One region of the Streptomyces sp. NPDC001348 genome, then DNA from elsewhere that is predicted to be linked to it. Evidence: riboswitches for the same ligand, from Rfam matches in the RefSeq annotation. Region 1 holds a riboswitch; each other region holds the start of a gene.

Region 1 (7,605 bases):
CGGCGTACGCCCAGCGCAGTTGGTCCTCGTCCGCGAGGTCGAGGCGTACGCCGCCCAGGTCGGCGCGGTGCCTGAGGTGCGGGGCGGTGGCCTTGAGGGCCACGGGGTAACCGAGGGTGCGCGCGGCCTCGGCGGCGGTGTCCGGGTCGGGCGCGGGCAGCGCGCGGTGCACCCGGATGCCGTACGTGCCGAGGAGCTCGCAGGTCTCCTCCGTGCCGAGGGTGAGGCCCTGCCCGCGGGCGAGCAGCCCGCCGATCAGCCGGGCCGCCCCCTTCTCGTCGATGTCCTCGTACTCGGGCACCTTCCCCGGGTCGGCGGCCTCCCGGCGCCACTGCGCGTACTTCACGGCCTCGGCGAGGGCACGGACGGCCCGCTCGGCGGCGGGGTAGGCGGGGATGAGGCGCGAGCAGTTCTGATCGGCGACCGCGGCCGGCGCGGGCCGGCGGTCCACCGCCGCCACGGGCGGCCGTTCCGCGGGGCGGCGGGTGTCACCCCGCTCGGGCGAGGCCGGTGCCGTACTGGCCGCGGCCGACAACGCCTCCGCGAGACCCCCGAGCTCCACGTGCACGACGAGCACCGGCTTCCCCGGCACACCGGCGGCGGCCGACCGCAGCGCCTGGGCCAGCTCCGCGTCGGCGGGCGACGCCTCCCCGATCGCCGGTATCGCGGTCACCACGACCGCGTCGCACGTGTCGTCGGCCAGCGCCCGGGACAGCGCCCTGTGGAAGTCCTCCGCCGAGGCCTGCGTCGTCAGATCGAGCGGCCGCGAGGGCCGTAGTCCCTCCGCGAGGCACTGGTCGTACGTCAGCAGGCCCAGCGACTCCGAGTTCCCGAGGATCGCCACCCGCGGTCCGGGGGGCAGCGGCTGCCGGGCGAGCAGCAGTCCCGCGTCGACCAGCTCGGTGATCGTGTCGACCCGGATCACCCCGGCCTGTCTGAGCAGCGCGGACACGGTCGTGTGCGGCAGCCGGGTGGCCCGTACCGCATGCCCCTGCGGGGCGGATCCGGCGCCCTGGACCACCACCAGCGGCTTGGCCGCGGCGGTCCGCCGGGCGAGCCGGTTGAACTTGCGGGGGTTGCCGATGGACTCCAGGTACATGAGGGCGACGTCGGTGTCCGGGTCGTCGTACCAGTACTGCAGCACATCGTTGCCGGAGACGTCGGCGCGGTTGCCGGACGACACGAAGGTGGACACGCCCGTGACGCCGGTGACCCCTCCGCCGCGCCGGTGCAGCCGGGACAGCAGTGCGATGCCGATGGCACCGGACTGGGCGAACAGCCCGATGCGGCCGGGGCGCGGCATCTCGGGGGCGAGGGAGGCGTTGAGCCGGACGTCCGGCGAGGTGTTGATGATCCCGAAGGCGTTGGGCCCGATGATCCGCATGCCGTACGTGCGGGCCTGCCTGACGAGCGCTCGCTGCCGCTCGCGTCCGTCGGGCCCGGCCTCCGCGTACCCGGCGGAGACCACGACGAGGCCCTGCACACCGTGCTCGCCGCACTCGGCGACCACCTCGGGCACGTGCTCGGCGGGCACGGCCACCACGGCCAGGTCCACGGGGCCGTCGACGTCCCGCACCGAACGGTGCGCGGGCACGCCGTCGACCTCCTTCAGGTCCTCGGGGAAGGCCCGGTTCACGGCGTACAGGTGTCCGGTGTAGCCGGCGGCCCGGATGTTGCCCAGGACACCGCGCCCCACGCCCCCGGGCGTGCGGCCGACGCCGACCACGGCGACCGCCCCCGGCACCAGCAGCCGCCGGACCGAACGGGCCTCGGCACGCTGCTCCCGCGCCTGCTGGACGGCGAGCGAGCGGTCCGTGGGTTCGAGGTCGAACTCCAGGCGTACGACGCCGTCTTCGAAGCTGCGTTTCTGGGTGTACCCGGCGTCCGTGAACACCTTGATCATCTTGGTGTTGGCGGGCAGCACCTCGGCGGCGAACCGGCGGATACCGCGCTCGCGCGCGACGGCCCCGATGTGTTCCAGCAGGGCGGAGGCGACCCCGCGGCCCTGGTGCGCGTCCTGCACCAGGAAGGCGACCTCGGCCTCGTCGGAGGGCGCGGAGGCGGGCATGCCGTCGGCGCCGATGCGGTCATAGCGTACGGTGGCGATGAACTCGCCGCCGACCGTGGCCGCGAGTCCCACCCGGTCCACAAAGTCGTGGTGCGTGAAGCGGTGGACGTCCTTGGCGGACAGGCGCGGGTACGGAGCGAAGAAGCGGTAGTACTTCGACTCGTCCGAGACCTGTTCGTAGAAGCTGACCAGCCGGTCGGCGTCATCGACGGTGATCGGCCGGATGCGCGCGGTACCGCCGTCGCGCAGCACCACGTCCGCCTCCCAGTGGGCGGGGTACTCGTGCCGGTCCTGCCGGTCCGCCGGGGTCTGCATGGGCCCCAGAGTACGGCTCGCGTCCGACAGCGGCGCGAGGCAGTCTGTGGAGGACGGTGTCGGATCGAGGCCGCGATCCGACACCGGCTCCGGACGGGACGAAGCACCGTCCGGGGACGCTTCGTGAATATGGGAAACTGGTCTAGACAACAGAGCGGTCTAGGCAACACCGAGAACTGAAGGGCAGCAACACATGGCTGAGCGCCGCGTCAACGTCGGCTGGGCCGAGGGCCTCCACGCCCGCCCCGCCTCCATCTTCGTCCGAGCCGCCACGGCCGCAGGCGTGCCGGTGACGATCGCCAAGACCGGCGGCACTCCGGTCAACGCGGCCTCCATGCTGGCCGTCCTCGGCCTCGGCGCCCAGGGCGGCGAGGAGATCGTGCTCGCCTCCGACGCCGAGGGCGCGGACGCCGCCCTGGACCGTCTGGCGAAGCTGGTCTCCGAGGGGCTCGAGGAGCTGCCCGAGACCGTCTGAACCACGGACCGCGCAGAACGGCGGAGCCGCGTCGCCCCTTTCGGGCGGCGCGGCTCCGCCGTTTCACCTGGAATTCTCCGCACACCAGGAATTCGAGCACGGAAAATACACCCCGCCGAATTGTTCTTCTTTGTATACGGTGCCCGTGTTAATTCCGCAGGCTCGGCATGTTTACGGCTTGTTGCGAAGCCCTCACACGTTCCGGGCGGTCGGCGGTGCCCGGGAAACGCAGCCGGTGGGCGGCCGTCGCCCGCTCGGTGTGCAGCGCCGTGATCGCCCGCGCGCGCTCGCCGTCGCCGCGCGCCACCGCGTCCACGATGGCGCCGTGCTCCACCCAGGACTCCACCGGGTCGGCGGGTGCCTCCACCGCGTACATCCAGGCGATCTTGTGCCGCAGCTGGGTGAGCACGGAGGTCAGCGCGTGGCTGCCGGAGGCCTGGGCTAGCGTCTCGTGGAACCAGCCGCCCAGGGAGCGCAGGTCCTCGCTGCTGCCCCTGCGGGCCCGCTCCTGGCCGAGTCTCACCAGGCCGCGCAGCACCTTGAGATGGGCCTCCGTGCGCCGCTGGGCGGCGCGGGCGGCGCCCAGCGGCTCCATCAGCACGCGCATGTCCAGCAGGTCGGCGGCCTCCTGCTCGGTCGGTTCGGCGACGCACGCGCCCGCGTGCCGCCGGGTCACCACGAAGCCCTCGGCCTCCAGGGTGCGCAGGGCCTCCCGGACGGGGACGCGCGAGACGCCGTAGCGGCGGGCGAGGAGTTCCTCGGTGAGCCGGCTGCCGCGCGCGTAGACACCGGCCACGATGTCGTCCCGGATCGCCGTGCATACCGAGTGCGCCGGAATACGCATACCGACCTCCGCCATAATCCCCGTGAAACGCCGCCGACTGACGCCCGTTCCGTGACTCTATTCCAATGCGTGCGAATTTCCGACGGCGGGCCGGAATCCATGGAGTTTTTTTGGACAGTGAAGGCCGGTGCAGAGGTGCGGAAACCACGAAAGCCCCGGCTCTCGGGCCGGGGCTTCGGGTGGGGGGGTGGATCTCGGGGTTCCTGGGGGCGATTCGGGTCAGACGTTCACGCCGTGCTTGCGGAGGTAGGCGATGGGGTCGACGTCCGAACCGTAGTCCGGGCCGGTGCGGGCCTCGAAGTGGAGGTGCGGCCCGGTGGTGTTGCCGGTCGAGCCGGACAGACCGATCTGCTGGCCCGGGGTGACCTTCTGACCGACCGAGACGCCGATGGACGACAGGTGGCCGTACTGGGTGTACATGCCGTCGGCCATCTTGATCACGATCTGGTTGCCGTACGCCCCGCCCCAGCCGGTGGACACCACGGTGCCGGAGCCGACCGCGTGGACGGCGGTGCCGCTCGCGGCGTGGAAGTCGATACCGGTGTGCGAGCCCGACGACCACAGGGAGCTGCTGGCCTGGTAGCCGGTGGAGACGTACGAGTCGGTGATCGGCGCGACGAACGCGTTCAGCCGCTTGCGCTCGGCCGCACGGGCCGCCCGTGCCTTGGCCTCCTGGGCCGCCTCGCGTGCCTTCCTCGCCTGCTCGGCGGCCTTCTTGCGCGCGGCCTCCTCGGCCGCCTTCAGCTGGGCGGCCTCCTTCTGGGCGGTGGCCTGGGCGTCGATCTGCTCGGGGACCGAGTCGCTGATGGTGATGACCGGGGTGAGGGCGGTCTGCTCGGGCGCGGGCGCGGGCTCGGCGGCGAGCGCCGGGGCGGCGAGGGCGCCGATCGCGCCCGTGGTGGCGAGGGCCGCGACGCCCGCGGCGCGGGCGGTGGTGCGGTGCATCCGGCTGGGACGGCGGTGCTTCCCGGTGGCGCGGGTGAACGCCATGAAGTGGCTGGTCCTTTCCTTCCTTCTCGCCTACCGGGTTAGCTGACGGGTTCGGAGCAGGAAGGTCTCCTACGGACCCCCTCGCGGTGTGCGCGGGCGTCCGATTCACCCCAAGGGACGATGGGTCCCCGGCTCCCCTGGCTCGCGCCGTACGGGGACTCGGCGATGACTGTCCGGTGCCGCGGGTGCGGCGCGATGCCTGACGAACAGCCCGGACGACGCTAAGCGGCGCGCCTTTCAATCCTCAAACGCGACAGGGTTTTTGTAGCGCATCCCACAGGGCAGACAGGCAACCTCTGCCTCAATTCGGACATCCTGCGAGGACTTTCGGGAACACCGTGGGGCCCTGGCGATCCATCGGTCACCAGGGCCCCACGCGCGCGTGCCGCTGCCGCGACCGCCGCTCGGCTGCCGTTCCCGCCGAGCCCTGTCGGCTACTCGGCGGCCACGACGGAGACCTCGCCGACGCCGAGCGCCTCGACGGGCTCCTTGATCTGCGCCGCGTCCCCGACCAGGACGGTCACCAGACGGTCCACCGGGAAGGCGTTGACGACCGCCGCGGTCGCCTCCACCGTGCCGGTGGCGGCGAGCTGCCGGTAAAGCGTCGCCTGGAAGTCGTCGGGCAGGTGCTGCTCGACCTGGTCGGCCAGCGTGCTCGCCACGGCGGCGGCCGTCTCGTACTTCAGCGGCGCCACCCCGACGAGGTTCTGCACGGCCACGTCGCGCTCCGCGTCGGTGAGCCCCTCGGCGGCGAGCGTGCGCAGCACCGTCCACAGGTCCTGCAGCGCGGGACCGGTGTTCGGGGTGTCAACGGAGCCGCTGATGGCGAGCATCGAGGCGCCGTCGCCCTCGGGGCCGGACCTCAGAACCTGCCCGAACGCGCGCACACCGTAGGTGTAGCCCTTCTCCTCGCGCAGCACACGGTCGAGGCGGGAGGTGAGGGTGCCGCCGAGGCAGTAGGTGCCGAGCACCTGGGCGGGCCACACCCGGTCGTGCCGGTCGGGGCCGACGCGGCCGATGAGCAGCTGGGTCTGGACGGCGCCCGGGCGGTCGACGATGACGACGCGTCCGGTGTCGTCGGCGGTCACCGGCGGCACCGGGCGGGGCTGGGCCGAGGAGCCCTGCCAGACGCCCAGGGTCTCGCCGAGCAGTGCGTCCAGATCGATGCCGGTCAGGTCGCCCACCACCACGGCGGTGGCGGTGGCGGGCCGCACGTGCCGGTCGTAGAAGGCGCGGACGGCCGCCGAGTCGATCTTGGCGACGGTGTCCTCGGTGCCCTGGCGCGGCCGGGACATCCGCGAGGTCGGCGGGAAGAGCTGCCGGGACAGCTCCTTGGCTGCGCGGCGGGAGGGGTTGGCCAGCTCGTGCGGGATCTCGTCGAGACGGTTGCGCACCAGCCGCTCGACCTCGTCGTCGGCGAACGCGGGCGCCCTGAGGGCGTCGGCCAGCAGCCCGAGCCCCTTGGCCAGGCGGGAGGCGGGAACCTCCAGGCTGAGGCGGACGCCGGGGTGGTCGGCGTGCGCGTCGAGCGTGGCACCCGCCCGCTCGAGCTCGGCGGCGAACTCCTCCGCCGAGTGCTTGTCGGTGCCCTCGGAGAAGGCCCGCGCCATGATCGTGGCGACGCCGTCCAGGCCGGCCGGCTCCGCGTCCAGGGGCGCGTCCAGGAGCACCTCGACGGCGACCACCTGCTGGCCGGGGCGGTGGCAGCGCAGGACGGTCAGACCGTTGTCGAGCGCGCCGCGCTCGGGGGCCGGGAACGCCCACGGCCTGGCCTCGCCCGCCTGGGGCTGCGGGTGGAACTCCATAGCGGCGAGCTCGCTCACTTGCCGGCCTCCTCGTTCTGGTCGCCTGCGTCCACGGTTGCCTCGGACTCCGGGTCCTCGGGTACGTCCACGTCCTCGGCCTGCTCGGCGGCCTCCGCCGAGACCGGCTCGTAGACGAGCACCGCGCGGTTGTCGGGGCGCAGGCGGGCCTTGGCGACCTCCTGGACCTCCTCTGGGGTCACCTCGAGGACGCGCTGGACGGCCGTGAGGGCGAGCTGCGGGTCGCCGAAGAGGACCGCGTACCGGCACAGTTCGTCGGCGCGGCCCGCGACCGTGCCCAGCCGGTCCAGCCACTCGCGCTCCAACTGGGCCTGGGCGCGCTCCATCTCCTCGGGGGTGGGGCCCTCCTCGGCGAACCGGGCGAGCTCCTCGTCGATCGCGCTCTCGATGACCGGCACCTCGACGTCGCCGGAGGTCTTCACGTCCAGCCAGCCCAGGGAGGGCGCCCCGGCCAGCCGCAGCAGCCCGAACCCGGCCGTGACCGCGGTGCGGTCCCGTCGTACGAGCCGGTTGTAGAGGCGGGAGGACTCGCCGCCGCCGAGGACGGTGAGCGCCAGGTCGGCCGCGTCGCACGCGCGCGTGCCGTCGTGCGGGAGCCGGTAGGCGGCCATCAGGGCGCGCGCCGGGACCTCCTCCACGACGACCTCGCGCAGCTGTTCCCCGATGACCTCCGGCAGCGAGCCGTCGCGCGGCTGGGGCTTGCCGTCGTGGGAGGGGATGGAGCCGAAGTACCTCTCGACCCAGGCGAGGGTCTGCTGGGGGTCGATGTCCCCGACGACGGAGAGGACGGCGTTGTTCGGCGCGTAGTAGGTGCGGAAGAACGCGCGCGCGTCCTCCAGCGTCGCCGCGTCCAGGTCCGCCATGGAGCCGATCGGTGTGTGGTGGTAGGGGTGGCCCTGCGGGTAGGCCAGGGCGGTCAGCTTCTCGAACGCGGTGCCGTACGGGACGTTGTCGTAGCGCTGCCGGCGCTCGTTCTTGACGACGTCGCGCTGGTTCTCCATGGACTCTTCGTCGAGGGCGGCCAGCAGCGAGCCCATGCGGTCGGCCTCCAGCCAGAGCGCGAGCTCCAGCTGGTGGGCGGGCATGGTCT
Region 2 (7,605 bases), on a different contig from region 1:
AAGACCCCGGTGGGCACCCGGTCGCGCACGTCGATGCCCAGGCCGCGCAGCTGGTCGGCCTTGTCGGGGTTGTTGGAGAGCAGGTCCAGCTCCGTGATGCCCAGCGCGCGGAGCATCTGGCCGGCCGCCGTGTAGTCGCGGGCGTCCTCCGGCAGACCGAGCGCGGCGTTGGCCTCGTAGGTGTCGAGGCCCTGGTCCTGCAGGGCGTACGCGTCGAGCTTGTTGTAGAGGCCGATGCCGCGGCCCTCCTGACGGAGGTAGAGCAGGACGCCGCCGCGGTCGGCGATGCGTTCGACCGCCTCGCGCAGCTGGGGACCGCAGTCGCAGCGGGCCGAGCCGAAGACGTCCCCGGTCAGGCACTCGGAGTGCAGGCGGACGAGCGGGACGGTGCCGGGGGCGGGGGTGCCGAGGACGACGGCCACGTGCTCCTGGCCGTCGGTCAGGCCGTGGAAGGTGACGAGGTCGGCGTCGACGCCGTAGCCGTCGTGGAAGCGCAGCGGTACCCGGACGCGGGCGCGCGGGGTGGCGGCGGGGGTGTCGGGCATGCGGGTTCTCCGGGTCCGGTGGTCAGGGCCGGGTTCTGCTTCAGATTTGAAGCAGTTCCACGTCGGGGACCCTACTACATGCTTCAATTTTTAAGCAATGGGCAACGGGTCGTTCGCGGTCCGGCCGCCGGGATCCGGTCAGGAACAGGGCGGGGAGGAACGGCGTCGCCAGGGCACCTCGTCGGGTGCCGGCCGGGCCGTCCCGTCGCCCTGGAGCGCCCGCACGATCCCCCCGCAGATCTCCTCGAGCTGCTCCACCTGCTCAGGTGCGAGGTGGTCGAACAGTGACGCCCGTACCGTCTCGACATGGCCCGGCGCCGCGCGCTCGAGCACGGCCATCCCCTCGTCGGTCAGGGCGGCGATGCTGCCCCGCTTGTCCCAGCGGCAGTTCTCGCGCCGCACCAGGGCGTCCTTCTCCAGGCGCGTCACCGCGTAGGTCAGCCGGCTCCGGGTGATCTTCAGTGCCTCGGCGAGGTCGGTCATCCGCAGCCGGCGGTCCGGCGTCTCGGAAAGGGTGGCCAGGATGGAGTAGTAAAGGTGGGGCATGCCCGCGTCCTGCTGGAGCTGCCGGTCCAGCGCGTCCTCCAGGAGATGGGTCGCGGCCACGTACGCGCGCCAGGCGCGCTGCTCCTCGGGGGTGAGCCAGCGGGTCGTCATGTCACCAGTGTAAGTTTGTTTCAAACTTGAACCAAGACCCCGGGTTCGCCGGGTCCACACCTGCCCGCCTCCCGAAGAGAGCGCGTCGATGCCCCGTCCGTACGTCCTGCTGTCCGCCGCCGTGTCCCTCGACGGGTACCTCGACGACACCGGCCCCGACCGGCTGCTGCTGTCCAGCCCGGCCGACTTCGACCGGGTCGACGAGGTACGGGCGTCCGTCGACGCGATCCTGGTCGGCGCCGGCACCATTCGCGCCGACAACCCGCGCCTGCTGGTCAACTCGCCCGAGCGCCGGGCGGCCCGGCTCGCCGCCGGGCAGGCGGAGTACCCCCTCAAGGTCACCGTCAGCGGCTCCGGCGACCTGGACCCGGACGCGAACTTCTGGCACACCGGCGGCGAGAAGGTGGTGTACACCACGGACGACGGTGTCGAGCGGGCCCACGCCCTGCGCCTTGCGGCCGACATCGTCCCCCTGGGCCCCGACCTCGACTGGCCCGCACTGCTCGAACACCTCTACGCGGTGCGCGGAGTGCGCCGTCTGATGGTCGAGGGCGGCGGCACCATCCACACCCAGCTGCTGCGGCAGGGCCTGGCCGACGAACTGCAGCTCGTCCTGGCGCCCCTCCTGGTCGGCGACCCGGCCGCCCCCCGCCTCTTCGGCCCCGGCGGCTACCAGGCCGGCCGTCTGCGGCTGCTGGAGACCCGCCGTATCGAGGACGTCGTCCTGATGCGCTACGAGCCGACCGCACCCGGCACCGGCCCCTCGGCCGCCCCCGCCGACCGCCACTGGCTGCGGATCGCCTGCGAGCTGGCCGCACTGTGCCCGCCCTCGGAGACGGCGTTCAGCGTCGGGGCGGTGGTCGTGGCCGCCGACGGCACGGAGCTCGCCCGCGGCCACTCACGCGAAGGCGGCGACCCCGTGGTCCACGCGGAGGAGGCGGCGCTGGCCAGGATCCGGCCCGACGACCCCCGGCTGGCCGGCGCCACGGTGTACAGCAGTCTCGAACCGTGCGCCCGGCGGGCCTCCCGGCCGGCGCCGTGTGCCCGGCTGATCCTCGACGCGGGGGTGCGGCGGGTGGTCACGGCATGGCGGGAGCCGGACACGTTCGTCACCGGGGCCGACGGGAGCGGGCTGCTGGCGGCCGGGGGCGTGGACGTGGTCGTGGTGCCGGAGTGCGAGACGGCGGCGAAGGCGCCGAACCGGCACCTGCCGGCCTGAACCCGGCTCCACCCCACCCGGCTCCCCCCGGCTCCGGGGGACACGGAAAACGCCCTGGTCGCAAAGGTGTGTGCGAGGCGCCCCGCGCATGGCGTACACTGGTGACACAACGACGCGGGGTGGAGCAGCTCGGTAGCTCGCTGGGCTCATAACCCAGAGGTCGCAGGTTCAAATCCTGTCCCCGCTACTGAAGGCTCAGGGCCGGAATCCAGCACATGGATTCCGGCCCTGGGTGTTTGTGCCCCCCGACGGCACCCGTGCGGCGGTCAACTCGCCCTGTTTTCACCGGTCATGGTGCGTAAGTTCCCCTGTGAAGACATGAATGATCAAGCTGGATCCCTTGGAAACCGACGGGTAGGACCATTAACGTTCGATAACGCGCGGTCGTCCCAGCCGTCACCCGAGGCGGCTCCGTGCGCACGCGCCGAATCCCGAAAGGGAACCGGGGAACCACCACTTGGGGTGAATCACGCGAATGCCCTTGTGAGCTCGTCGAGTTCACGATCGGTATACGCGCGTAGGAGACCTTCCTGCTCCGAACCCGTCAGCTAACCCGGTAGGCGTTACGGAAGGAAAGGAGCACGCCCGCGTGGCGTCCAACCGGCCTGCCCCCACAGCCCCGTTCGTGCCGAGCCAGCGCACCGACACCTTCGGCTACGGCGAGTACCGCACCGACGAGGGTCCCTGGGAGGAGTGGAACCCCACCGAGGAGTCCCTCCGCCCGGAACGCGGCCGGCACCGGGTCAGCAAGCAGCGCGGCGGGGGATTCGCCCGCAGCTCCACCGTTCTGGGCGTCGGCGTCATCGCCGCCGTGGGCGCGGGCGGCATCGCCAGTGCCAACACCGGCAAGCCGCCGGTGTCCATATCCCTGCCCGACATGTCCTCCGTCAGCTCCCTGCTGGGCGAGGACGGGGGCGGCGCGAAGGCCACCGCGGCCAGCCTGACCGACGTCGGCGTGGCGACCGCCGACAGCGACCAGGGCGGCACCGACGCCGGTGAGGCCCTGCGCAACCGGATCATGGCCCAGGCCGAGCTGCAGAAGAGCCAGGTCGTAGGCAAGGCCACCGCCGCAGCGGTGGCCGCCGCCGGGAAGCAGTCCGCGGACGCGGCCGCCAGGGCGGAGAAGACAGCCGCGGTCCAGGCCGCCGCCGCCAAGGAGAAGGCGAAGGCCGCCGTGGCGAAGCAGGCCGAGGCCGACCGCCTCGCCGCGCTGGCCAAGCAGTACACGCTGCCCACCTCCTCGTACACGCTCACCGGCACCTTCGGCCAGCCGGGCTCCATGTGGTCCTCCGGCTACCACACCGGCCTGGACTTCGCGGCGCCGACCGGCACCCTCATCAAGGCCATCCACAGCGGCACGGTCACCGAGGCGGGCTGGGCCGGAGCGTACGGCTACCGCACCATCCTCACCCTCGACGACGGCACGGAGCTGTGGTTCTGCCACCAGTCCTCGATCAACGTGAAGGTCGGCCAGAAGGTCGCCACCGGTGAGGTCATCGGCCGTGTCGGCGCCACCGGCAACGTCACCGGCCCGCACCTCCACCTCGAGGTCCACCTCGGCGGCCAGGCCACCGCCGTCGACCCGATGGCGTGGCTGCACGGCAAGGGCCTCAACCCCTGACGCGTCCACGGGCGCCCATGCGGCGCCCGTGAAGCGGAATGCGAGCTACCGGACCGGTTGTTGAAGAGAGACATGACTTCCCTTCGCAAGCTCGGCCACTCCGACCTCGAGGTCTTCCCGCTCTCCCTCGGCGGCAACGTCTTCGGCTGGACCGCCGACGAGGCACAGTCCTTCGCCGTCCTGGACGCCTACACGGCCGCCGGCGGCAACTTCATCGACACCGCCGACTCGTACTCGGCGTGGGTCGACGGCAACGAGGGCGGTGAGTCCGAGACCATCATCGGCAACTGGGTGAAGGCCCGCGGCAACCGTTCCGACGTCGTCATCGCCACCAAGGTCAGCCAGCACCCCGAGTACCAGGGCCTGACCGCCGACAACATCAAGGCCGCGGCCGACGCGTCCCTGCGCCGCCTCGGCACCGACCACATCGACCTGTACTACACCCACTTCGACAAGACCGAGGTCCCCGTCGAGGAGATCATCGGCGCGCTCGACGAACTGGTCAGGGCGGGCAAGGTCCGCTACATCGCGGCCTCGAACATCACCCCCGGGCGCCTCCAGGAGTCCCTGGACTTCTCCGAGCGCGAGGGCCTCGCCCGGTACGTGGCGCTCCAGCCGCACTACAACCTCGTCTCACGCGACACCTACGAGGGCCCCCTCAGGGACGTCGCCGCACGTGCGGGCCTCGCCGTCGTGCCGTACTTCTCCCTCGCCTCCGGCTTCCTCACCGGCAAGTACCGCCCCGGTACGAGCGTGGACAGCGCCCGGGCGGGCGGCGCCGCCAAGCACCTGGAGACCGAGCGGGGACAGCAGGTCCTCACCGCCCTGGACGAGATCGCCGCCGCGCACGACGCCCCCGTGGCGACCGTGGCCCTCGCCTGGCTGGCCGCCCAGCCCACGGTGGCGGCCCCCATCGCCTCGGCCCGCACCCTGGACCAGCTGCCGGCGCTGCTGGGCGTGGCGGAGCTGGAGCTCACCCGGGAGGAGCTGGCCAGGCTCACCGAGGCGTCGGCGTAACCGCCCCCAGGGGCGGTACGGGTCACGTGCGGTACGGGTTGTAGGCGACGGGATACGGGCCCGCCGGGTAGCCGTACCCGTAAGCGCCCTGCACCCCGTACACCGGCCAGGGCGTCGCGGCCACCGGAGCCGACGCCCTGGCCGCGTACTCCAGCGCGGGCCGCGCCACCTGCCGCCGGTGCCACAGCTCGGCCAGCAGCTCGCTCTCCCGTGCGACGAAGTCGGCCCCCGCCCGGCCGCGCCGCCCCCGGTGCCGCAGGAACGCCAGCGACGTCGCGTACGCCTCGTACTGCGCCACCGCACGCGCCGCCGGCTTGCCGAGGTGGTGACGGGCGTGCTCGCGGGCCATCCGCCGGGCCTTCATCGAACCCAGGGCGAACGGCTCCCCGGGGCCCAGCCATCCGGCGAGGACGTACGCCGGAAGCTCCTCGCGCACGGTCCGCAGCTCCCGCTGGCGGGTCCAGATCACCAGCCAGGTCAGCAGCCCGAAGGCGGGCACCATGAACGTCCCGTACACCGCGAAGAAGCCGTACTCGCCGAAGGTCGAGGAGCCGTTCCAGAACGCGTGCATGCTCATCGCGAGCAGCAGCCCGCCCAGCGGCAGCAGCACGCGACGCACGTGCTGCCGGTCGGCGGACAGGGCGGAGGCGCCGAAGCCGATGCCGGTCAGGACGGTGAAGAGGGGGTGCGCGAACGGGGACATGATGACGCGCACGAAGAACGTGGCGGCGGTGACGGAGGCGATGCCGCGGTCGCCGCTGATCTGGTCGGTGCCGAAGGCGGTGCCGAGGTAGAGGATGTTCTCGGTGAAGGCGAACCCGGTGGCCGTGATCCCGGCTATCACCACGCCGTCCACGATCCCGGTGAAGTCCCGTCTGCGGAAGAGGAAGACGAGCAGGACGGCGGCCGCCTTGGCGGACTCCTCCACGACGGGCGCTATGACGGTCGCGCCGAGGGTGTCTGCGCTGGACGGGTCGGCGGTCGCGGTGGCTATCCACTTGGTGGCGAAGCTGTTGGCGACGATGGCTATCAGCGCCGCCGCGCAGGCCCCCCAGGCGAAGGCGAAGACGAGGTTCCGCCAGGGTCCGGGCTCGACCCGGTCCAGCCACCGGAAGGCGGCTATGAGCAGCGGAACGGGCAGCACGGCCAGCCCGAGCCCGACGAGGAACCCGTCCGTGCCGGTCTGCTGCCGCACGAGGGCGAGGATGACGAGCCCGGAGAGCGCGAGCAGGGTGATGAGCGCCCCGTACCGCACCCACCGCCGTTGCCACCAGTGCGGATGCCGCAGGGTTCCGCCGGCCGGGCCTCGGGGGTCCGGGGGCTGCGTCGGGTACGGGGGACTGGTGGCCACGGCATTAGCCCTAACGAGATCGACCGTCTTCTTACTGGCTCCGGCTTCTTGCCGCTTCCGGCTTCTCACCGACTCCGGTGCTGTACGCGGCGGAAGAGCAGATCATTCACCACATGTCCCTTCTCCAGGCCCTGTCCCTCGAAACGGGTCAGCGGCCGGAAGCCGGGACGGGGCGCGAAACCGCCGTCGGGCCGGGTGTTCTCGAAGTCCGGGTGCGCGGTCAGCACGTCGAGCATCTGCTCGGCGTACGGCTCCCAGTCGGTCGCGCAGTGCACGATCGCTCCGGGCCGCAGCCGGGTCGCGGCCAGGCTGAGGAAGTCCGGCTGGATCAGGCGCCGCTTGTGGTGCCGCTTCTTCGGCCAGGGATCCGGGAAGTAGACCCGCAGCCCGTCGAGCGCGTCCGGCGCCAGCATCTCGCGCAGCAGGATGATGGCGTCGCCGTTGGCGACCCGGACGTTGGACAGTCCGCCCGTGTCCGCGAGGTTCAGCAGGTTTCCCTGCCCCGGCGTGTGCACGTCCACGGCGAGGACGTTGGTGCCGGGATCCGCTCCGGCCATCTGCGCGGTGGCCTCGCCCATCCCGAACCCGATCTCGAGCACGACCGGGTTGTCGTTCCCGAAGAGCTCGCCGAGATCGATCACCCGCTGCCCGTCGATGTCCAGCCCCCACTTGGGCCACAACCGCTGCAGCGCGTCCGCCTGCCCCGCCGTGACCCGGCTCCGGCGTGGCTGGAAACTGCGGATCCGCCGCTCGAAGTGCGACCCGGCGGGATCGGCCTTGGGCCCGTCCGGGAACCGTGGCTCCCCCTTGGCCCGGGTGTGCCGGATGGACGTACCAGGGGCGTGGTGCGGGGTTTCGGGGATCTCGGGGGTGTTCAGCGAGTCAGACACAGTGAGGCCGATTTTACGCGGGACCCGCTCCCGCATCGGACCTGCCGCGGTGACCGACCGGGCGGAGGTCACCTCGTGGCCCCCAGTACGCCCAGCGCCCTGCGCGCCACCTCGCGCCCGATCGGCAGTGAGGCGGTGGCCGCGGGGGACGGCGCGTTCAGCACGTGCACCGCCCTGGGGCCCTCCCGGATCAGGAAGTCGTCCACCAGCGTGCCGTCCCGCAACACCGCCTGCGCCCGCACCCCGGCCGACGCCGGGACCAGGTCCTCCTCCTCCACGGCGGGCAGCAGCCGGCGTACGGCGCC
Region 3 (7,605 bases), on a different contig from region 1:
CAGGTGTACGACGCCGGTGCCGGCCGCCTGGTGTGGTCGGTCACCCTGGACCGGGAGCTGGCCGAGACCGCGCTCGGCAAGATCGAGGCAGAGGTGGGGGAGGTGTACGCGGCCGTCGACCAGGACGGAGTCGACGGGCTCACGCTCATCGAACCCGGCTATCTGATGCCCCACCCGACGCTGCCCGCCGTACGGGTCCGGCGGCGCGACGACCTGTGGTGCGAGCCGATCAGCAAGGTCCTGCTGCGCCACCACACGCTGACGGACGACGAGTTGGCTGCCACGGCCCGCGCGGCCGTGGGCTCGCTGGCGACGGTCACCATGTCGGGACCGGGAACGGTCGAGTTGCAGCCGTGCGGCGTGACCAAGGCGACCGGGCTGGCGCTGGCCGCCGACCACCTCGGGCTGAGCGCCGAAAAGGCGGTCGCCTTCGGGGACATGCCCAACGACATCCCGATGTTCGACTGGGCCGCGCACGGGGTGGCCATGGCCAACGCCCACCCGGAACTGAGGGCGGTGGCGGACGAGATCACCCTGTCGAACGAGGACGACGGCATCGCCGTCGTCCTCGAAAGACTCTTCCCCTGAGGGAACCGGCCAGCCGGTCAGTACGCGCCGTACACGTTGTCGATCGAGCCGTAGCGGTGGGCGGCGTAGTTGCAGGCGGCCGTGATGTTCGCGATCGGGTCGTAGACGTCCCAGGAGGTTCCGGACACGTGGTACGCGTTGAACGTCGGGGCGATGACCTGCAGCAGGCCCTTGGACGGGGTGCCGGCGGCGGCGTTGGAGTCCCAGAGGTTGATCGCCCGCGGGTTGCCCGAGGACTCGCGCATCACGTTGCGGTAGATGCCGTTGTAGGTGCCCGGGATGCCGTGCCGCGCCATGACAGCGAGCGAATCGCGGATCCAGCCGTCCAGGTTGTTCGGGTACGTGACCGTGCTGGGCGCGGTCGTGGGCGTGGCGGCCGAAGCGCCGGTCGCGCCGACCAGCGGGAGGGCGAGCACGGCGGCACCGGTGCCGGCGACGGCGAGCTTGCGGGCGAAGCGGGTGAAGCGGGCAGGGCGGTGCTGAGCGGCAGCAGGCATGGCGAAGTTCCTCTCCGTCGCCTGCGAGGTGAGCTGTCGGGTTCGGGCTGGGAGGTGCCCGGCCGTGCCGTCCGAAGACGGCGCGACTTCACCCCGAGCCGTCCCGGAACGACGGGTGTCGCCCGGACCGGCGGCTTACCTGGGCCCCCCGCTCCTGCCGTACGCGAATGAGTTCGTCGATGGGTGTGACGGGCGGCGGCAGGATTCGGCGTCCGCCCGACGGCCGGGAACGTATGCGAGAGCACATGTCCGGAACAAGCGTCGGATTCACATAAAGTCCTAGTTGACCTTGTTCCGTGGCGTATTGGGGGCTTGATCCTTTGCGTTTGCCAAGCCTCAACTGGCCCACCGTGAACGGGGAGACGCGATCCGGGGTGGCGGACTCCCCCCGGGGGTGGCGTGACCCAATTCACGAAATGGCAATCGCGGCAAAAAGGGCATGAAGGGCGCGGTGTCGGGTAGGTGCTGCGGGCGTGGCGCTCGGAGTCGATCGCCGGAGTCGAGGCACTCTGGTCGTACTTCTGGGTAAGCGGATAAATATCCGTCCTTATCGACCGATCGAAAACATAACGGTCGTGATCTGATAGCGCCCGTCCTGTAACGGTGGGCGCCCTCGGTGATCGAAAGCTGACCGGATACGCTGACTCGAGTGAGGGCAGCGACCTATCGACAAACCGCGTAATCGCCAGCAGACACCAGCAGACAGGAGACCCCTCGTGACCGTCGTCGGGCCATTCGGGCTGAGCGTGCGGGACCAGGCTCTGGAAGCCGATGTCCAGGCCGGAATGGCGGCTGTCGAGGAGGGCCTGCTCGAAGCCACCAAGAGTGAGGTCCCGTTCATCACCGAGGCCGCGCAGCACCTCGTGCGCGCGGGCGGGAAGCGTTTCAGGCCGCTGCTCGTGATGCTCGCGGCACAGTTCGGGGACCCGTACGCGCCCGGGATCGTGCCCTCGGCCGTCGTCGTCGAGCTCACCCACCTCGCGACGCTGTACCACGACGACGTCATGGACGAGGCCGCGGTGCGCCGCGGCGTGGCCAGCGCGAACACCCGCTGGGGCAACTCCGTCGCCGTCCTCACCGGCGACTTCCTCTTCGCCCGCGCCTCGCAGATCCTCGCCGACCTCGGCCCCGAGGCCGTACGGGTGCAGGCCCTGGCGTTCGAGCGGCTGGTCACCGGACAGATCCTGGAGACCGCGGGACCGCAGGACGGCCGGGACCCGGTCGAGCACTACCTGGACGTGCTCAGCGGGAAGACCGGCTCGCTGGTGGCGGTCTCCTGCCGCTTCGGCGCGATGATGTCCGGGGCCGACGAGACCGTGGTGGACGTCCTCACCCAGTACGGCGAGCGGCTCGGCGTCGCCTTCCAGCTCGCGGACGACGTCCTGGACATCGCGTCCGACTCCCACGAATCGGGCAAGACCCCGGGCACCGACCTGCGCGAGGGCATCCCGACCCTGCCGGTGCTGCGCCTGAGGGAGCGGGCGGCGAGGCTCGGCCTGGCCGAGGACATCGCCCTGTGCCGTCTGCTCGACTCCGACCTGACCGACGACGCCCGGCATGCCGAGGCCCTCGCCGGCCTGCGCGCCCACCCGGCACTGGAGCAGGCCCGCCGGGACACCGTGCGTTACGCCGAGGACGCGCGTGCCGCGCTGGCCCCACTGCGCGAGTGCGACGCGAAGGCGGCGCTGATGGAACTGTGCGACGCGGTGGTGCACCGGGCCGGTTGACGGGGCGCCCCGCTATCTGTGCCCCCGACCCCTACGGGTCGGGTGGATATCCCGCCTCCCCGTGTCATACCGCAGGCGTACGTCGAGTTGCCTCCCGGGGGTGACGCATCCTCACCGCCGATTTGGTCAGATGGAAACCACGGAAATCACCACTCCTCACCGATTCGGGTGAGAATGGCGGCTCAGGGTGGGACCAAATGTGCGAGGACGGCCGCCGCCGACGACGGAGGTAAGGCACACATGGCACCGTACGAATCCGACGACACCACGGCCGACGACACCACGGCCGACGACACCACGGCCGACGACACCGCGGCCGCCGGACGCCGCAAGGCGGCCCGCTATGTCGTACCGGTCGCGGTGGTGGGGGTGGCGGCGGCGACCATCGGGCTGGTCCCGGCGCTCGCCGACTCGGGTGACCCCGATCTGCCGAAGATCACCGCGCAGCAGCTCATAGACAAGATCGCCAAGTCGGACGTGCAGCAGCTCTCCGGCACGGTGCGGGTCAGCACCGACCTCGGTCTGCCGGACCTCGGCGGCCTGGAGAGCGGCCTGCTGTCCGGGACCGGCCAGGGCGGCGGCGGATCGTCGGCGGACCCGGAGTCCAAGTTCACCGAGCTGCTGACGGGCAGCCACACCCTGCGCGTGGCTGCCGACGGACCGGACCGCCAGAAGGTGTCGCTGATCGAGCGCGCCGCCGAGTACAGCCTCATCCACGACGGCAAGGACGTCTGGGGCTACGACAGCAAGTCCAACGAGGTGTACCACGGCACCGCCGATCAGCACGGCAAGGAGCAGCGGGAGAAGACGCCCGCCACGCCGAAGGACTTCGCCGACGAGGCCCTGAAGTCCGTCGACGGCACCACTTCCGTGACCGTCGACGGCACCGTCCAGGTCGCGGGCCGGGACGCCTACAAGCTGCTCGTCAAGCCGAAGCAGTCCGGCACCACGGTCGGTGCGATCAGCATCGCCGTGGATGCGAAGACGGGTCTGCCGCTGAAGTTCACCCTCACCCCGGCCGGCGGCGGTGCCGCCGTGGTGGACGCGGGCTTCACCCAGGTCAGCTTCGCCAAGCCGGCTGCCTCGACCTTCGACTTCGTCCCGCCCAAGGGGGCGAAGGTCACCCAGGAGGACGACGCCGCCAAGGCGTCCGGCAAGAGCTTCCCGAAGCCCGGGAAGAGCTCCCCCAAGCCGCCGGGGGACCTCGCCAAGGGGGCCGACGGCTTCAAGGTCGTCGGCCAGGGCTGGAACTCGATCGCCACCTTCGACAGCGGCAGTGGGGGCGGCCTGCCCTCCGGTACCGGCGGCGGCGACCTGGGCGGCTTCCTCGGCTCGATCGGCGACCACGTCACCGGTAAGTTCGGCAAGGGCACGGTGTTCTCCACCCGCCTGGTCAACGCCCTGATCACCGACGACGGGAAGGTCTACGTCGGCGCCGTGACCAAGAACGCGCTGGTGAAGGCGGCCGACACGGCCCGGTAGGCACCGGCCGGGCAGAGACGCAGGTACCCGCGCCCGACCGCACGCACGACGAATCGGGGAAGCCGATGGACGAACCGTCCGCCACGGAGCCGGACGCGCGGGACGCGGATGACAGCGTCATCCGCACCCGTGCGCTCACCAAGCGCTACCGCGGCGGACAACTCGCCGTCGACGGTCTGGACCTGACCGTCCCGGCGGGCAGCGTCTTCGGCTTCCTCGGTCCGAACGGCTCCGGCAAGACCACCACCATCCGCATGCTGATGGGGCTCATCGAACCGACCGCCGGCACCGCGCGCGTCCTGGGGCACCCCATGCCCAGGGCCACGCGCACCGTACTCCCGCAGGTCGGTGCGCTCATCGAGGGACCGGCCCTGTACGGCTTCCTCACCGGCCGGGACAATCTGCTGCGGTACGACGCCGCCGACCCGACAGCCGACCCACGCACCCGGCGCGCCCGCGTCGCGGCGGCGCTGGACCGGGTGGGGCTGACGGCCGCCGCCGGCAAGAAGGCGAAGGCCTACTCCCTGGGCATGAAACAGCGCCTGGGGCTGGCCGCCGCACTGCTCCAGCCGCGCAGGCTGCTGGTCCTGGACGAGCCGACCAACGGGCTCGACCCGCAGGGCATGCGGGAGATCCGCGCCCTGGTCCGGGAACTGGCCTCGGACGGCACCACCGTGTTCCTCTCCTCCCACCTCCTCGACGAGATCGAGCAGGTCTGCACCCACGCGGCGGTGATGTCCCGCGGCCGGCTGATCACCCAGGGACCGGTGGCAGAGCTGGCGGCCGGTACACGAGGGCGGCTGGTGGTCACCACGCCGGATCCGGGCGAAGCCGCCCGGGTGCTGAAGGAGCAGGGGGTCGGGGACGTGGTCGTGGCCGACGACCGGGTCAGCGGTGAACCGCCCGACCGTGACCTTGCCGAGCTGAACGCGGCGCTGGTGACGGCCGGGGTACGGGTGCGCGGCTTCGGAGTGGAGCGGGCCTCGCTGGAGGACGCGTTCGTGGCGCTGACGGGGGAGGGCTTCGATGTCGCCGGCTGAGGCAGTGGCCGTACGCCGTCCCACGCCGCTGTGGACCTTCGGGCTGCTGCGCAACGAACTGGCCGTCACCTTCCGTCGCTGGCGCACCCTGGCACTGCTGGGTGTGCTGGCCGCGGTGCCGGTCCTGGTCGGGGTCGCCGTGAAGATCGAGACGCGGGGCGGCTCGTCGGCAGGCGGCCGGGGCGGCGGGGGCCCGGCGTTCATCGCGCAGATCACCAACAACGGGCTGTTCCTGGTGTTCACGGCCCTGGCGGCGACGCTCCCGTTCTTCCTGCCCATGGCCGTCGGTGTGGTGGCGGGCGACGCGATCGCGGGCGAGGCGGGCACCGGGACGCTGCGCTACCTGCTGGTCGCCCCGGCCGGCCGTACCCGGCTGCTGCTCACCAAGTACACGACGGTCATGGTCTTCTGCCTGGCCGCCACCTTCGTGGTCGCCGCCTCCGCCCTCCTGGTGGGCGCCCTGCTGTTCCCGCTCGGCGACCTGACGACCATCTCGGGCACGCGGATCGGCTTCGCCGACGGTCTCGGACGTGCCCTGCTGATCGCCCTGGCCGTCGCCGCGTCACTGGTCGGTATCGCGGCGCTCGGCCTGTTCGTCTCCACGCTGACGGGCAGCGGCATCGCGGCGATGGCGACCACGGTCGGCCTGCTCATCACCGTCCAGATCCTCGACCAGATACCCCAACTGCACGCCCTCCAGCCCTACTTCTTCTCCCACTACTGGCTGTCCTTCGCCGACCTGATGCGCGATCCGGTGTACTGGGACGACCTGGTGAAGAACCTCGGTCTTCAGGTCCTGTACGCGGCGGTGTTCGGGTCGGCGGCCTGGGCGAGGTTCACCGCGAAGGACATCACCGCGTAGCGGGCGGCGGTAATCAGCGGGCCTGGTACGGGAAGCAGGCGAGCGGCGCCTAGCCCGTCCGGGTATCGAATGCCGAGTGCCGACCGGCTGGTGCGAGGCTGTGACGTCGTGGTGACGCGGGGACGGGGGTGTAGCGGGGACACTCGGGGGCAGGGACGCGTACGACCGGATCGTGATGCCGGGGGAGTGAGGAAACCGATGGCTCGACTCAGCTTCGAGAAGAAGCGGGACCAGTGGAGCGACCTCCACCCGGCAGCCCCGCTCGATGTGCGCGTCTCGGGCTCGGGCAGCGCCTCCGTCGGCGGCGTGGCCGTCGTCGCGGCCTCCGGCCAGGAGATCCAGCAGGCCGTCCTGAACCACCTGCAGCGCCTCGCCATCAGCCTCGGCCGGTCCGTGCAGGCCACGGTCCACGACGAGCGCGTCGGCTGCGTCGTCCCGCTCGAGGTCGACGTGGACGGCGCGAGCCGCTTCACGGGTGAGCCGGAACTACGCGGACGGGCCACTCCCGCGCAGCCGCCGCGGCCCACGGCCCCGCAGCCGCCCCGGACCACCGCCCCGCCGCAGCCCACCGCCCCGCAGGCCCCGAGGCCCACCGCCCCACGGCCGGCCCACGACGACACACCCGTGCCGCTCCCGGCGCGGGACCGGGAGCCCGACACCCGGCATCACACGCCCGCCCGAGGCTTCGACGCGGTCGCCGAAGCGGTCCTCGGCGACGGACCGGTGACCGCAACCGCGGAGGGCGCCGAACTGCTCACCGAGCCCATGACGCGGATCAACGAGGCCGTGAAGGACGGCCGGATCGCGACGGCCGCCGAACTCGCCGAGCGCACCGTCGTCCAGGCGTCGGACGTACTGGGCGGCGGCCACCCCGAGGTGCTCCGTCTGCGCGAACTGACCGCCTACATCGCCTACCTGGCCGGCGACCCGCTCCGTGCTTTCCATCTCTCCCTGGATCTCGCCCGCCTCCACCACCGGGCCCGCAACACCGAGGCCGCGTACGGCAATGTCCAGAGCGCCGCCACCGCCTGGCGCGCGGTCCGCGACCCCGAGCACGGCCTGCGCCTCGGGCGTGACCTGATCGACCTGTGGACCGGCCTCGCGGCGGAGCCGGGCCCGGCGGCCGACGACCTGGAACGCCTGGAGTCCGCCCGGTCCCGCATGGTCCGCCTGAGGGACCGCGCCGCCAAGGCGGCGTCGGGCGTCTGACCAGCTACTGCACCCAGTTGACGGGATACCGCATACCGAAGACCAGGTACCGCACCCGGCAGACCGGCTACTGCACGCAGAACTCGTTCCCCTCGGGGTCCGCCATCAGCACCCACTGACCGGCGGGCTCCTGCACCCGCCGCAGCAGCCGGGCCCCCAGCGTCTGGAGCCGCTCGACCTCGGCCTCGCGCCGCCCCTCA
Region 4 (7,605 bases), on a different contig from region 1:
CACCCGGCTGCCGCACGTATTTCGTCAGCTTCTGGAGCGACCTCGACTCCTTGATGGACCCGCTGGAGACCGCCCGCATCGATCATCCCGACCTGATGGCCGTGAACGTGCCGGTGACCGGGATCGGGCATCTCGCCCTGCCGGTGCACCCGGCCGTGGCGGCCGGGATACGGCAGGCCCTCGACAGCGAGCAGCCGGTGGCGGGGGCCGCGAAACACCGGAACGGACTCACGGTCGCTTCCTGAATCCCGTCCCGCCCCAGGGTGCCGGGGCGATGCGACGGCCGTCCGGATGGTCTGTTCGCCCTTCCGGACGGTCCGTTTGCCCTCGGGAAAGCCATTCAACGTCGAACATTCTTCGAACACAAAGCCAAACCCGCGTCCATCGTCCGCCGAAACACGGCCGAATGCCCGTTTCCTGCGAGCCTGAAACCGGCCGAAGATTGTCGCGCCCGCGTACCGCCGGGTACAGTCGCCGCACTGCTCTGCCAGCCCCTGTTGTCGAGGCGAAAGAGAAGTTGGTGAACGACCGTCACCCGTCGGGGGCGATGACCACCCCGGCTCCGGCTTCCGACGCCGCCTCGGCGCACTACGCGACCCACGGCGGCCAGGAAGCCCAGTACGGCGACTTCACCACGTACGACGCGTACGGCGCCACCGGTGAGACCGGCGGCCACGCCACCGCCACCTTCGAGTCCGACCCGCTCTTCGGTAACCTCCCGGGCCAGGACCACACCACCGGCGCCTACGACACCACGCAGTGGGCGACCGGCGGCCACCAGAGCGGGCACTACGACCCGTACGCCGGCGGGCACCACGCCACCTACGACTCCGGCGCCTACGACACCACCGCCTGGACCACCGGCCACCAGCAGCCGGCCGGCATCCCGCACCAGGCCACGTCCCCCGACGTCAGCGGGCAGTGGGACGCCAACGCCTGGCTCCAGCCCGACCAGTCCGCGGGCGGCGCCGACCCCACCCAGCAGTGGGAGTGGGGCACACAGGCCTTCGACACCGGCGCGTACGACGCCACGCAGTGGAACTCCGACGGTACCGCCGCGGCCACCGAGCCCGAGCAGCAGCCCGAGCCCTTCGACCAGCCCTTCGACCAGCAGGCGACCGCCACCTTCGAGCAGCTCCCTTACCAGGAGGCCGCCGAGGAGCCCGTCGCCGAGGACGGCGATCCGTCCGGTACCGGTGAACTGCCCACCGTCGCCCCGCTGCTCGACGGCCAGGAAGAGATCACCCCGGCCGCGTCCCGGCCGGGTTCCCGCAGCGCGGCCCGTTCCCGCCGCAAGAGTCCCCCCAAGCGCTCCGCGCTGCTGACCGTCGCCGTGCCCTCGGTGTGCGTGATGGGCGTGGCGGGGATCGCCGCCGCATCCGTCGGCAGCCTGACCGACGACGGGAGCAAGGACACCACGGCCACCGCTTCGGACGCCCATGCGGTGAAACCGTCCGTCGCCAACAGCAAGCTGGACAGCCAGCTCAGGACCCTCTCCGCGGGCGCCGACGACTTCGCCGACCGGGCCAGCCGGACGCAGGAACGCATCGACCTCAAGGCGCAGCAGGAAGCCGAGAAGAAGAAGGCGGTCGCCGAGGCGGCCCGCAAGGAGCGGCTGCGCCCCAAGTACGTCCTCCCGGTCACGCAGAAAGGGCTCAGCGCCTATTTCGGCCAGGCGGGCGTGAACTGGATGTCGGTGCACACCGGCATCGACTTCCCCGTCTCGTACGGCACGACGGTGATGGCGGCGACCGACGGCACCGTGACGACGAAGTGGAACAGTGCCTACGGCAACATGCTGATCCTCACGGCGAAGGACGGCACGCAGACCTGGTACTGCCACCTCTCCAGGTACCAGGTTCCCTCCGGAACGACCGTCAAAGCCGGGCAGCCGATCGCGTACTCCGGGAACTCCGGCAACTCCACCGGCCCGCATCTGCACTTCGAGGTCCGGCCGGCCGGCGGAGCGCCCATAGACCCCCTGCCGTGGCTGCGCAGCCACGGGCTGGACCCGACCTAGGTTCCCGGGGGCCGGGCCCCGGGAACCCCGGCGCCGGCTACGGCTCGCCCACCGCTACGGCTCGCCCACCGGCTACAGCTTCTCCACCGGCGCGTAGCGCAGCAGCAGCCGCTTCGGCTTGGTGTCTCCGAAGTCGATCGTCGCCTCCGCGTTGGCACCCGTGCCCTTCACCGCCACGACCGTGCCGAGCCCGAACTGGTCGTGCGTCACCCGGTCCCCGACGGACAGGGCCACCACCGGCTTCTCCGAGGTCCGGCGCGTGGCGAAGCCGGAGGCGCCCGCCGCCGAGGAGCGCGAGCGGGACGACGACAAAGAGGCCGCCACGCCGGACACCGGCCCGGAGGACACCGGGGCCGGCGCTCCCTTCCGCTTCCAGTCCACGTGGGCGGGCGGGATCTCCTCCAGGAAGCGGGAGGGCGGGTTGTACGACGGCTGGCCCCACGCGCTGCGCATCGCCGAGCGGGTCAGGTACAGCCGCTCCCGTGCACGCGTGATGCCGACGTACGCCAGGCGCCGCTCCTCCTCCAGCTCCTTGGTCTGGCCGAGGGCGCGCATGTGCGGGAAGACGCCGTCCTCCATGCCGGTCAGGAACACCACCGGGAACTCCAGGCCCTTGGCGGTGTGCAGGGTCATCAGCGTGATGACGCCGTCGCCGTCCTCCTCGTCCGGGATCTGGTCGGAGTCGGCGACCAGGGCGACCTGCTCCAGGAAGTCGGACAGCCCCACCGACTCGCCCTCACCGCGTTCCTGCTCGAATTCGAGCGCCACGGCCGCGAGTTCCTGGAGGTTCTCGATGCGGGTCTCGTCCTGCGGGTCGGTGGAGGCCTGCAACTCGGCCAGGTAGCCGGTGCGTTCGAGGACGGCTTCCAGGACGGTCGCCGGGCCCGCGCCGGACTCGACGATCGTACGGAGTTCCTCCAGCAGCACGTTGAACCGCTTGACGGCGTTCGTCGACCGCGCCGCCATGCCGTACGCCTCATCGACCCGCTTCAGCGCCTGCGGGAAGCTGATCTTCTCCCGCTGGGAGAGGGCGTCGATCATCGCCTCGGCACGCTCGCCGATGCCGCGCTTGGGCACGTTGAGGATGCGGCGCAGGGGCACCGAGTCCTCCGGGTTGGCCAGGACCCGCAGGTAGGCCAGGACGTCCCGGACCTCCTTGCGCTCGTAGAAGCGGACCCCGCCGACCACCTTGTAGGGCAGGCCGACGCGGATGAAGACCTCTTCGAAGACACGGGACTGGGCGTTGGTGCGGTAGAAGACGGCGACGTCGCCCGCCTTGGCCTCGCCGGCGTCCGTGAGGCGGTCTATCTCGTCGGCGACGAACTGCGCCTCGTCGTGCTCGGTGTCGGCCACGTACCCCGTGATGCGGGCGCCGGTACCGGCGTTGGTCCACAGGTTCTTGGGGCGGCGGGACTCGTTGCGCTCGATGACGGCGTTGGCCGCGGAGAGGATCGTCTGGGTGGAGCGGTAGTTCTGCTCCAGCAGGATCGTCGTCGCGTCCGGGTAGTCCTCCTCGAACTGGAGGATGTTGCGGATGGTCGCGCCGCGGAAGGCGTAGATGGACTGGTCGGCGTCACCCACCACGCACAGCTCGGCGGGCTGGAGGTCGTCCGGGCCGGGCGGTACGTCCACCGGGTGCTCGGCGGTGCCGACGAGCTCGCGGACGAGGGCGTACTGGGCGTGGTTGGTGTCCTGGTACTCGTCGACGAGGACGTGGCGGAAGCGGCGGCGGTAGTGCTCGGCGACGTCCGGGAAGGCGCGGAGCAGGTTGACCGTCGTCATGATCAGGTCGTCGAAGTCGAGGGCGTTGGCCTCGCGCAGCCGCGACTGGTAGAGGGCGTAGGCCTGGGCGAGGGTCTTCTCGAAGCCGTCGGTGGCCTGGGCGGCGAAGTCCTCCTCGTCGATCAGCTCGTTCTTGAGGTTGGAGATCTTGGCGCTGAAGGACTTCGGCGGGAAGCGCTTCGGGTCCAGGTCCAGGTCACGGCAGACCAGGGCCATCAGACGCTTGGAGTCGGCGGCGTCGTAGATCGAGAACGACGACGTGAAGCCGAGCTTCTTGCTCTCCCGGCGCAGGATGCGCACGCATGCGCTGTGGAAGGTCATCACCCACATGGCGTTGGCGCGCGGGCCGACGAGCTGCTCGACGCGCTCCTTCATCTCGCCGGCGGCCTTGTTGGTGAAGGTGATCGCCAGGATCTGGCCCGGGTGGACGCCCCGTTCGCCGAGCAGGTGGGCGATGCGGTGGGTGAGCACACGGGTCTTGCCGGAACCGGCGCCTGCCACGATGAGCAGCGGGGAGCCGGAGTGGACGACGGCGGCGCGCTGGTTCTCGTTCAGCCCCTCCAGGAGCGCGGCCGCGTCGACGGCCGGCCGGTGGGCGCCGTCCCGGTAGTAGGAGTCCCGGTCCGGCGGCACGTCGAACTTCCCACCGAACAGATCGTCCGGAACCGGTTCCGGAGCGTGATCGTCCTCGGGCGGCGGCGGAGGCTCCTCCTCGTGCCCGCGAGGGGCCTGGAGGTCCGCCAGGAAGCTGTCGTCAAAGAGGCTGCTCATCGCTCTCCGAGTCTAGGGCGCCCCACCGACAACCGGCCGCCGCCCCGGAAAGATGACCGGCCCTCCCGTTGCTCACGGTCCGGAGCGGCACCGTCACCTCGACGAAAAACCTTACGTAAATCATAAGATCTATCGGGCATAACGTGCATCAACCTTCACATGAGCCACACGAGTTGGCTACCGTGCCTGGCAGGCCGCACGACCCCCACCGGCGAACGTCGCCGGGCCGCGCGGCCTCCGTCGAGTCCGGCGCGCGCCCCCACGCCAGCCGGAGCCGGGGACCCACACCGAGACCTGGGGTGAATCGGTCCGTTCTCCCTCAAGGACGAGGACCGTAGGGCAACCCTTCCGAACCACCCGCCCGAACCCGACAGCTAACCCGGTAGGCGGAACACTGGAAGGAGTCGCCTCCGTTGGCGTCGCACCGCAAGCGTCCCTCGGGTACGGGAGTCGCGGGCATCCGCAAGCCCGCCCTCGCCACCGCCGCCCTCACCTCGGTCGCCCTGCTCTCCCAGCCTGCCGAAGCCGCCCCCTCCGCCGACGGCAGACCGAGCCTGGAGGAGGTCGAGAAGAAGGTCGACTCCCTCTACCGCCAGGCGGAGTCGGCGACCGACAAGTACAACGCGGCCAAGGAGAACACCGGGAAGCAGCGCAGACGCGTCGACTCCCTGCTCGACGAGGTCGCCAAGCGCACGGAGAAACTCAACAAGGCGCGCGAGAAGCTGGGCTCGTTCGCCGCGGCCCAGTACCGGACCGGGGCCGCCGCCCCCGACACCGCCACCTTCCTGCTCGCGGACACCCCGCAGGACTACTTCGACCAGACCCAGCTGATGAGCCGGCTGACCTCCCGGGAAAAGGGCGCGGTCGACGACTACGTCACCGAGCAGTCCGCGACCATGAGGAAGCGGCAGGAGGCCACCGCGAGCCTCGAGACGCTGACCGAGTCGCAGAACGAGCTGCACACCGCCAAGGCCACCGTCCAGAAGAAGCTCGCCACCGCGCGCGAACTGCTCTCCACACTGACGGCCCAGGAGAAGGCCCGGCTCGCGGCGATCGAGAAGCGGCAGCGGGAGGAGGCCGCGCGCAAGGCGGCGGAGCTCGCGCAGCAGCAGGCGGCCGAGCGGGCGGCCGACCAGGACACCGGCACCGGCGCGTCCCCCTCCACCTCTCCCTCCGCCCCTCCTTCCGCATCCCCTTCGACGTCCACGGATGCGTCGTCCTCGTACGCCACCAAGGCCGCGAAGGCGATCGACTTCGCCCGCGCCCAGATAGGCAAGCCCTACGTGTGGGGCGCCACCGGCCCCGGCTCCTACGACTGCTCCGGTCTGACCCAGGCCGCCTGGAGGGCCGCCGGCGTCAGCCTGCCGCGCACCACCTACGACCAGGTCGACGCCGGCACGACGGTCCCCCTCGTCGACGCCCGGCCCGGTGATCTGGTCTTCTTCTACGACGACATCAGCCACGTCGGCATCTACGTCGGCAACGGCATGATGATCCACGCCCCCAAGCCCGGCGCCTACGTCCGCGAGGAGTCGATCTACTACGGCGGCGAATCGATCATTCACAGCGTGGTGCGACCGGCCTGAGCCACCGGGCCCCTGGCATCGGGCCCATGCCCGGCTCCTCCTCACCCCTGCGCGTCTGGTGGGCCCGGCGTTCACCGGCGGGCGGTGCCGCCGTGATGGCGACCGGGATCGTGTCGGTGGGGTTGCTGCTCGCGGGCCACGCGGTGCTGTCGCGGATCGCCCTCGGGGTGGCGTGTGCCGCCTGGCTGGGGTTCGCGGCAGCCTTCACCGCCCGACTGGTGTTCGAGCGGGAGCGGTGGGCGGCGGAGGCGGAGACGCCGGGCGCGCTCACCGCCGTCGCCGGCACCGCGGTGCTGGGGACCCGGTTCTCCCTGCTCGGCCGGCACGCCCTTGCCGAGGCGCTGCTCGCGCAGGCGGCCGTGCTCTGGCCCGTACTGCTCGCCCCTGCCCTACGGCACTGGGGGCGGCGCATGCCGGGGACGGCGTTCATGGGCTGCGTGGCCACCCAGGCGCTCGCCGTGGCGGCGGCCGTGCTGGCCGAGGCGACGTCGACGGCGTGGCTCGCGCACACGGCGCTGGTGCTCTTCTGGCTGGGACTGCTGTTCTACGCGCCGGCCCTGGCCCGGTTCGATCCGCGGCAGGTGGTCGAGGGCGCCGGGGACCAGTGGATCGCGGGCGGCGCGCTCGCCATCTCGGCGCTGGCCGGGGCGCGGCTGATCGCCGCCGACGGCCCGCACCTGTATCTGTGGAGCGGCGACGACCGGGACGTCCTGCGTACCGTGACCGTCGCACTGCTCGTGCTGGACCTGACCTGTTACGCCGTCCTGCTGCTCGCGGAGGCGGCCCGGCCGCGGCCGGGCTACGACGTGCGCCGCTGGTCGACGGTGTTCCCGATGGGGATGACGGCGACCGCCGCGCTGTCCGTCGGCGCCGCCCTGGGGATCCCGTGGCTGCGCGGCCCGGGGGTGGTGCTGGTGTGGATCTCGGTGGCCGCGTGGCTCGCGACCGTCGTCGGCGCGATCACGTCCACAGCACGGCGATGAAGATGTTCGTCATGGTGAGCAGGCCCACCAGGCCGAAGACGCGCTTGTCCACCCGCTCCTCGTCCCGTTTCACGTAGACGAGCCCGAGGATCACGATCAGCAGGGCCAGCTTCACGCCGATCTTGATGTTGTCGACGTGATGGCCGTCGGCCTGGTTGAGCCCGACCAGGATCACACCGGTGACCAGCATGGTGAGGGCGCCGTGCAGCATGCCGGGGACGAAGCGGGCCTCGCCCCGGCCCATCGCCTTCATCTGGGTCAGGAAGCCGCCGAGGAGCGCGGCGATGCCGATGATGTGCAGGCCGATGAAGAGGTGGATGAGTACGTCCATGGGGCCGGAGCCTAACGGTCCGCACAAATGCGCCTCATATCACCCCACGGCTCCGGTCCGCCCCGGAAACCGCCGCATCGGTCAGCGCGCTGCCCCAAGTCGGCGACTGTGCGCCGGGAGTCCGGTCATCCA

Evidence for each region. A riboswitch is a leader RNA that binds a small molecule or an ion and turns the genes downstream of it on or off. The one in region 1 is predicted to bind cyclic di-AMP.
Region 2: it holds a riboswitch for cyclic di-AMP, as region 1 does, so the genes downstream of both, ACWC21_RS06665 (M23 family metallopeptidase) here and ACWC21_RS26360 (M23 family metallopeptidase) in region 1, are expected to answer to the same signal.
Region 3: it holds a riboswitch for cyclic di-AMP, as region 1 does, so the genes downstream of both, ACWC21_RS12395 (transglycosylase SLT domain-containing protein) here and ACWC21_RS26360 (M23 family metallopeptidase) in region 1, are expected to answer to the same signal.
Region 4: it holds a riboswitch for cyclic di-AMP, as region 1 does, so the genes downstream of both, ACWC21_RS31660 (NlpC/P60 family protein) here and ACWC21_RS26360 (M23 family metallopeptidase) in region 1, are expected to answer to the same signal.

The regions. Positions count from the first base shown of each region.
Region 1 is NZ_JBSFIK010000027.1:117,227-124,831, reverse strand. Features, by position in the region: partial or broken gene ACWC21_RS26375 (bifunctional acetate--CoA ligase family protein/GNAT family N-acetyltransferase) at 1-2,383, opposite strand, end outside; gene ACWC21_RS26370 (HPr family phosphocarrier protein) at 2,577-2,858, shown strand; gene ACWC21_RS26365 (GntR family transcriptional regulator) at 3,007-3,702, opposite strand; gene ACWC21_RS26360 (M23 family metallopeptidase) at 3,922-4,692, opposite strand; cyclic di-AMP (ydaO/yuaA leader) riboswitch at 4,706-4,867, opposite strand; gene ACWC21_RS26355 (M16 family metallopeptidase) at 5,127-6,515, opposite strand; gene ACWC21_RS26350 (M16 family metallopeptidase) at 6,512-7,605, opposite strand, start outside.
Region 2 is NZ_JBSFIK010000004.1:312,884-320,488, forward strand. Features, by position in the region: gene ACWC21_RS06645 (GTP cyclohydrolase II) at 1-545, opposite strand, end outside; gene ACWC21_RS06650 (MarR family winged helix-turn-helix transcriptional regulator) at 684-1,202, opposite strand; gene ACWC21_RS06655 (dihydrofolate reductase family protein) at 1,291-2,421, shown strand; tRNA gene ACWC21_RS06660 (tRNA-Met) at 2,535-2,608, shown strand; cyclic di-AMP (ydaO/yuaA leader) riboswitch at 2,834-2,999, shown strand; gene ACWC21_RS06665 (M23 family metallopeptidase) at 3,011-4,042, shown strand; gene ACWC21_RS06670 (aldo/keto reductase) at 4,115-5,059, shown strand; gene ACWC21_RS06675 (PrsW family intramembrane metalloprotease) at 5,082-6,410, opposite strand; gene trmB (tRNA (guanosine(46)-N7)-methyltransferase TrmB) at 6,476-7,300, opposite strand; gene lhgO (L-2-hydroxyglutarate oxidase) at 7,369-7,605, opposite strand, start outside.
Region 3 is NZ_JBSFIK010000009.1:83,673-91,277, reverse strand. Features, by position in the region: gene ACWC21_RS12400 (HAD family hydrolase) at 1-588, shown strand, start outside; gene ACWC21_RS12395 (transglycosylase SLT domain-containing protein) at 606-1,085, opposite strand; cyclic di-AMP (ydaO/yuaA leader) riboswitch at 1,089-1,274, opposite strand; gene ACWC21_RS12390 (polyprenyl synthetase family protein) at 1,802-2,812, shown strand; gene ACWC21_RS12385 (LolA family protein) at 3,053-4,294, shown strand; gene ACWC21_RS12380 (ABC transporter ATP-binding protein) at 4,360-5,334, shown strand; gene ACWC21_RS12375 (ABC transporter permease) at 5,321-6,196, shown strand; gene ACWC21_RS12370 (hypothetical protein) at 6,395-7,405, shown strand; gene ACWC21_RS12365 (VOC family protein) at 7,473-7,605, opposite strand, start outside.
Region 4 is NZ_JBSFIK010000038.1:80,980-88,584, forward strand. Features, by position in the region: gene ACWC21_RS31645 (esterase/lipase family protein) at 1-245, shown strand, start outside; gene ACWC21_RS31650 (peptidoglycan DD-metalloendopeptidase family protein) at 521-2,020, shown strand; gene pcrA (DNA helicase PcrA) at 2,093-4,573, opposite strand; cyclic di-AMP (ydaO/yuaA leader) riboswitch at 4,826-4,978, shown strand; gene ACWC21_RS31660 (NlpC/P60 family protein) at 4,987-6,159, shown strand; gene ACWC21_RS31665 (tellurite resistance/C4-dicarboxylate transporter family protein) at 6,186-7,142, shown strand; gene ACWC21_RS31670 (hypothetical protein) at 7,120-7,473, opposite strand.